Regions from separate parts of the Photobacterium sp. 53610 genome, predicted to be linked through region 2. Evidence: predicted binding sites of a transcription regulator. Region 2 holds the regulator's gene; the other holds the start of a gene.
What was found. The regulator MetJ, encoded in region 2, represses methionine synthesis genes. The targets are predictions, from matches to a motif close to TTAGACNTNTANANGTCTAA.

Region 1 (3,423 bases), on a different contig from region 2:
TCCACAGCCACACGCAGCTCGTCCGGCAGGTCGTCGTAAATCGCCAGCTGACCGGCATTCACGATCCCCATATCCATTCCGTTCTTGAAGCAGTGATACAGGAAAACGGCATGAATCGCTTCACGCACCGGCTCATTGCCACGGAACGAGAACGAGACATTCGACACACCACCTGACACCATGGCATGCGGCAGGGTACGCTTGATATCCCCGACGGCTTCAATGAAATCCACGGCGTAGTTATTGTGCTCTTCAATTCCTGTCGCGACCGCAAAGATATTCGGGTCAAAAATAATATCTTCCGGCGGGAAACCCACTTCATCGACCAGCACACGATACGCATTGGTACAGATTTCGATCTTCCGCTCACGGGTATCCGCCTGACCCACCTCATCGAACGCCATGACGATCACCGCCGCACCGTAGCGACGGATTAATTTAGCCTGCTCAACAAATTTCTCTTTGCCTTCCTTGAGTGAGATTGAGTTAACAATCGGCTTACCCTGAACACATTTCAGACCCGCTTCAAGGATTTCCCACTTAGACGAGTCAATCATAATGGGGACGCGGGAAATTTCCGGTTCAGAGGCACACAGGTTCAGAAACCGCACCATGGCAGCTTCCGCATCCAGCATACCTTCGTCCATATTGATATCGATGATCTGCGCACCAGCCTCTACCTGCTGACGCGCCACTTCCAGTGCCTCGTCATAAAGTTCTTCTTTGATCAGACGGCGGAATCGGGCCGAACCAGTCACATTGGTACGCTCGCCGACATTGACGAACAGAGTTTCTTTTTCGATGGTCAGGGGTTCCAGACCAGACAACCGGCAGGCCACGGGTAATTCAGGCAACTTCCTTGGCGGAATATTTGCCGTCACACGGGCCATTTCACGAATGTGCTCAGGTGTGGTCCCGCAGCAGCCCCCCACCAGATTGAGGAAACCGGACTCCGCCCATTCCCGGATATGCTCGGCCATCTCATCTGCTTCCAGGTCATATTCCCCAAAGGCGTTTGGCAGACCGGCGTTCGGGTGCGCTGACACAGCACATTCAGAGATCCGAGACAGTTCTTCAACATACTGACGCAGTTCATCCGGGCCCAGTGCGCAGTTCAGACCGAAAGAGATCGGTTTGACGTGCCGGAGTGAGTTATAGAAAGCTTCGGTCGTTTGACCGGACAAGGTACGGCCGGAGGCATCGGTGATCGTCCCGGAAATCATCACCGGCAGACTTTGTCCCAGCGCTTCGAATACCGACTCCACCGCAAAGGCACAGGCTTTTGCATTCAGCGTGTCAAAAATAGTTTCAATCAGAATGATATCGGCACCGCCCTCAATCAGAGCACGGGTCGATTCAGAATACGCCTCAACCAGCTGGTCAAAGCTTACATTGCGGTATCCCGGATCGTTCACATCCGGAGAAATAGAGCAGGTACGGTTGGTCGGGCCAAGAACACCAGCCACAAAACGCGGTTTGTCCGGTGTTTTTGCGGTCCACTCATCTGCAACCTGACGGGCCAGCCTCGCGGCCGCCAGGTTGATTTCGGCACTCAGACTTTCCATGTCGTAGTCTGCCATCGCAATTGTGGTGGCATTGAAAGTGTTGGTTTCGAGGATATCGGCCCCGGCCTCCAGGTAAGCAGCGTGAATATCCTTGATCAACTGCGGCTGAGTCAGGACCAGCAGGTCATTGTTTCCTTTCAGGTCCGAATGCCAGTCGGCAAAACGCTCACCCCGGTAATCCTGCTCATCCAGCTTATAGCTCTGGATCATGGTGCCCATCCCGCCATCGATGATCAGGATCTGCTCATTTAATCGCTTGTGTAATAATTCCGTTCCCTTCGACACTGCTTACTTCCTTACACTTAAACTTGTCAGCTGCTATCATCCTATCACAGCCTGATTGGAAATCTAGACGTCTATACATCGTTTGCGCAAACTAATTCTTCACCGATCAGCTCAAAGTTTTTATGGCTATCACAGGCCCGAACATTTATATTCTGTCACAATTTTTGCTTAACACTTTTCCAACAGATGAGGATCAAGGATGTCGGTATACAGTACCCTCTGTTTTCTCGCCGCTGCCGCGATGGCTATTGCATTTATTAATCATAAGATAGGCAAAATGCAAACCACCATTGCCATCACTGCCGGCGCCATTGTTTTATCGCTCGGTATCGTGATCGCGGGTCACAATGGCTGGTTTCACCTGGAAGAAATCGCCGCAGAGCAGTTGGGACAGATCGACTTCGAAAGCTTCTTGCTGAAAGGGATTCTCGGCTTTCTGCTTTTCGCCGGCGGTCTGGGTATCAAGCTGCCTCACCTCGAAGATCAAAAGTGGGAAATTGCCATCCTGGCACTTGGCGCTACCCTGTTTTCCACCTTTTTTATCGGCGGTGCGCTCTGGTGGATTTGCCAGACCGTGGGCATCCAGTTTGACCTGATCTACTGCCTGCTGTTCGGTGCGCTGATTTCTCCGACGGACCCGATTGCTGTGCTTGCAATTGTTAAAAAATTGCATGCGCCTCGCCGGATTTCAACTCAGATCGAAGGCGAGTCGCTCTTCAACGATGGTTTCGGTCTGGTCATTTTTGTCACCCTGTTCACCATCGCTTTTGGTGATGAGGCACCAACCGTGCTGGGCGTTGGCCACCTGTTCTTACAGGAAGCCATCGGCGGGATCACTTACGGTTTTGTTTTAGGCCTGCTTTTCCACTATCTGATCAGCTCAACCGACGATCACTCCATGGAGTTACTGCTGACTCTGGGTGTCCCGACCGCCGGTTATGCTTTTGCTGATGTCATTCATGTCTCAGGCCCGCTGGCCATGGTTGTTTCCGGCATCATGATCGGCAACTGGACCCGTTATATTGGTTTCTCCAAAGAAAGTGAGGACCACCTGGATCACTTCTGGGAGCTTGTTGATGAATTCCTGAATGGCGTGCTATTCCTGTTGATCGGTATGAGCATGCTGTCTTTCAGCTTCCACGAAGAAGACTGGACGCTGATGGTCATTGCAGTGCCGCTGGTCCTGCTGGCCCGTTACCTGAGTGTCAAACTCTCTTATGTCGGCTTTAAACGATTCCGGAAGTACAACCCTGAGTCGGTGAAGATCCTAACCTGGGGTGGCCTGCGTGGCGGACTGGCACTGGCCATGGCGATGGCGATTCCGGCTGGTGTCATTGTTATCCCGGAAAAAAATATTGACGTTAAAGAGCTGATTCTGGTGATGACCTATGCGGTTGTGGTGTTCTCGATCCTGATCCAGGGCTCAACCATTACTCCAATGATTGAAAAGGCAAAAATCTGGGAAGCTAAACATGGCGGGGACAGCGAGCGGGCTGTCGCGTCACATCAGCAACCTGAAACGAATCCAAAATCTTAACGTTTATCGCCCTTCAAAAAAGACCTGCAATCGCAG
Region 2 (3,423 bases):
GCTTGCGCGAACTAGGATTTTGTGCTGCTATCGAATATGATCCATTGTTCAATACCGAACCGAACATCCATCCATTCAGGATTCTAATAACTATGTCTGAAGATTTTCGTCAACAAGCACTTCATTACCATGCTTACCCTGTCCCCGGGAAAATTTCGGTTGAACTGAGCAAGCCTGCCAACACAGTAGAAGATCTCGCCCTGGCGTACAGCCCGGGTGTGGCCGAACCTGTGCGGGAGATCGCCCAGAACGCAGAAAATGTTTATAAGTACACTGGTAAAGGCAACATGGTTGCCGTGATCACCAATGGTACGGCCATTCTTGGCCTGGGTAATCTCGGCCCGCTGGCATCCAAGCCAGTGATGGAAGGCAAGGCGCTGCTGTTCAAGCGTTTCGCGGGCCTGGATTCGATTGATATCGAAGTTAAACACCGCACCATCGACGAGTTTGTCGATACGGTCGCAAACATTGCCGACACCTTCGGCGGGATCAACCTGGAAGATATCAAAGCACCTGACTGTTTTGAGATTGAAAAGCGTCTGATTGAACGTTGCCAGGTGCCGGTCTTCCATGATGACCAGCACGGTACCGCAATTGTAACTGCAGCCGGGATGCTCAATGCACTGGAACTGCAGGGCAAAGATATCAATGAAGCGGTGATCGTCTGTCTGGGTGCGGGCGCGGCGGCAGTTGCCTGTATGGAACTGCTGATTAAGTGTGGTGCCCAGCGTGAAAAGATCTACATGCTGGACCGTAAAGGTGTGATCCACACCCGTCGTGACGACATTAACGAATACAAGCAGCTGTTTGCTAACAATACCGACAAGCGTACTCTGGAAGACGTGATTGAGGGTGCCGACATTTTTGTGGGCGTGTCTGGTCCGGATCTGCTGTCTGCTGAAGCACTGAAGCTGATGGCTGAAAAGCCTGTTGTGTTTGCCTGTTCTAACCCGGATCCGGAAATTAAGCCGGAGCTGGCTCATGCCGTGCGTGATGATCTCATCATGGGGACCGGCCGTTCGGATTATCCGAACCAGGTGAACAACGTGATTTGTTTCCCGTTCATTTTCCGCGGTGCGTTGGATGTGCGTGCCAGCGAGATTAATGACGAGATGAAACTGGCTGCGGTTCATGCCATCCGTGAACTGGCGAAAGAAAAGGTTCCGGCGGAAGTGGCCAAGGCGGCTGGTGTTGAGAAATTGGAGTTCGGTCCTGACTATATTATTCCTAAGCCAATGGATCCGCGTTTGCTGCCTCGCGTTGCGAAAGCGGTCGCTGTTGCTGCGGTAGAGTCAGGCGTTGCCCGCATCGAAATGCCTGTGGGTTACATGGAAGTGTAAAGAGACATCATTTTGCGTTTTGCATTGAAAACCAGCCGTCAGGCTGGTTTTTTTTTTACTTCGGCCGACTATCTTTTTTATTCGTTAATGTCTTCGTATTCGATGCCTAGGCTTTCCATGATGGCCTTCGCTTCTGCAGGCAGATCGTCTGGACGGTCCTTCCGGATGTCGTCATCGGTTGGTAATGGCTGACCGGTATAAGCATGGAGAAATGCTTCACACAGCAGTTCGCTGTTGGTGGCATGCCGCAGGTTGTTCACCTGACGACGGGTGCGTTCATCCGTGAGGATCTTCAGAACCTTTAATGGGATAGAGACAGTGATTTTTTTGACCTGCTCATTTTTCTTGCCATGTTCCGCATAAGGGCTGATGTACTCACCGTTCCACTTTGCCATTGTTTACCTTCTCAGCGATATAGGGTTTTGAAATATTGTATGGGGGAATTTTAGCGGGATTTACTGCCACAAGCAAAGACATATGGACGTCTGGAAGTGTTGACGTCTTTTTTAAATGTAGCTAAGGTTGTGGGAATTTGATGACCGTCGGCCCCGGCCACCCCAAGGAACAAGGAAGCTAGAAGATGAGCGACAAGAAAACAGCAACAATCGCTGTACGCAGCGGCATTGAAACGGATCAGCCTTTTCGCGCAGTGGTCCCACCGATTTACTTGACCTCAACCTATGGCTTTCCTGAACTCGGGACGTTGCCCCAGTACGATTATTCCCGCTCGGGCAATCCGACCCGAAACCTGCTGGCGGATACGCTGGCGGAGCTGGAAGGCGGTGCCGGGGCCGTGGTGACCAGTTGCGGGACTGCGGCCATCAACCTGCTGGCGACCGCCCAGCTGGGACCGGAAGATCTGGTTGTGGCACCGCATGACTGCTACGGCGGGACTTACCGCTTGTTTAATACCCGGGCCGGTAAAGGGGATTTCAAGGTGCAGTTTGTCGATCAGGGCGACGCCCAGGCGCTGGCTGCGGCACTGGCAAAAAAACCGAAGCTGGTCTGGGTTGAAACACCTTCTAACCCTTTGCTGCGTGTGGTGGATGTGGCTCAGTTATGTGAGCTGGCCCATACGGTTGGCGCGCTGGTCGCCGTCGATAACACTTTCCTGTCTCCGGCCCTGCAACAGCCGATTGCGCTGGGCGCGGACTTCGTCGTGCATTCGACAACCAAGTACATCAATGGTCACTCCGATGTTGTGGGCGGGGTGCTGATTGCCAAAGACAGCGAGCATGCTGAAAAACTGTCCTGGTGGGCGAACTGTATCGGTGCCACCGGCGCGCCGTTTGATGCGTATCTGACCCTGCGTGGGGTCCGGACTCTGGTTCCTCGGATGCGCATGCATGAGGAAAACTCAGCCCGTTTGCTGGCCTATCTGCAGACCCAGCCGCTGGTGGGTCAGATTTATCATCCGAGTCTCGCGGATCATCCGGGGCATGACATTGCGGCGAAGCAACAGGCGGGTTTTGGCTCTATGCTGAGTTTCGAACTGGCGGGCAGTATGGAGCAGCTGAAAGTCTTTGTGGCTGCGCTGGAATGTTTCTCGCTGGCGGAATCGCTGGGGGGAACGGAAAGTCTGATTGCCCACCCGGCCAGCATGACCCACCGGGCGATGTCTGATGAAGCTCAGCTGGAGGCTGGCCTGCTGCCGTCCCTGCTGCGTTTGTCAGTGGGACTGGAAGATGCGGAAGATCTGATTGCCGATCTGGCGCAGGCCTTTGCTAAAGCTGCGGAGATCAGCGCATGACCCAGGGACGGCAGTTACACAAATTCGGCGGCAGCAGTCTGGCGGATGCCGGTTGCTTCCGGAATGTTGCTGACATTTTGCTGCAGTATTCTGATGCAGAAGATCTGATTGTGGTCTCGGCGGCCGGGAAAACGACGAACCGGCTCATTCAGTGGCTGTCGCTGCTGAATCAGGATGGTCGTCTGGCGCATGAGAGCCTGCAGGACTTGCGGAATTTTCAGCAGCATCTGGTTGAGGAGCTGCTGGATGGTGGGGAAGCTGATGAGCTCCTGACAGCCCTGCATCTGGAATTCAGTGCACTGGGCCAGCTTTCCGGCAGTGATATGACCCCGG

Region 1: metH (methionine synthase) is a predicted target of MetJ. The motif match lies at 1,906-1,925, and genes of this name have one in related genera.

Annotation. Positions count from the first base shown of each region.
Region 1 is NZ_JAXOFS010000009.1:1,305-4,727, reverse strand. Features, by position in the region: gene metH (methionine synthase) at 1-1,850, opposite strand, end outside; gene SPK40_RS17865 (cation:proton antiporter) at 2,050-3,387, shown strand.
Region 2 is NZ_JAXOFS010000008.1:58,262-61,684, reverse strand. Features, by position in the region: gene SPK40_RS17440 (malic enzyme-like NAD(P)-binding protein) at 93-1,340, shown strand; gene metJ (met regulon transcriptional regulator MetJ) at 1,418-1,735, opposite strand; gene SPK40_RS17430 (O-succinylhomoserine (thiol)-lyase) at 1,921-3,090, shown strand; gene SPK40_RS17425 (bifunctional aspartate kinase/homoserine dehydrogenase II) at 3,087-3,423, shown strand, end outside.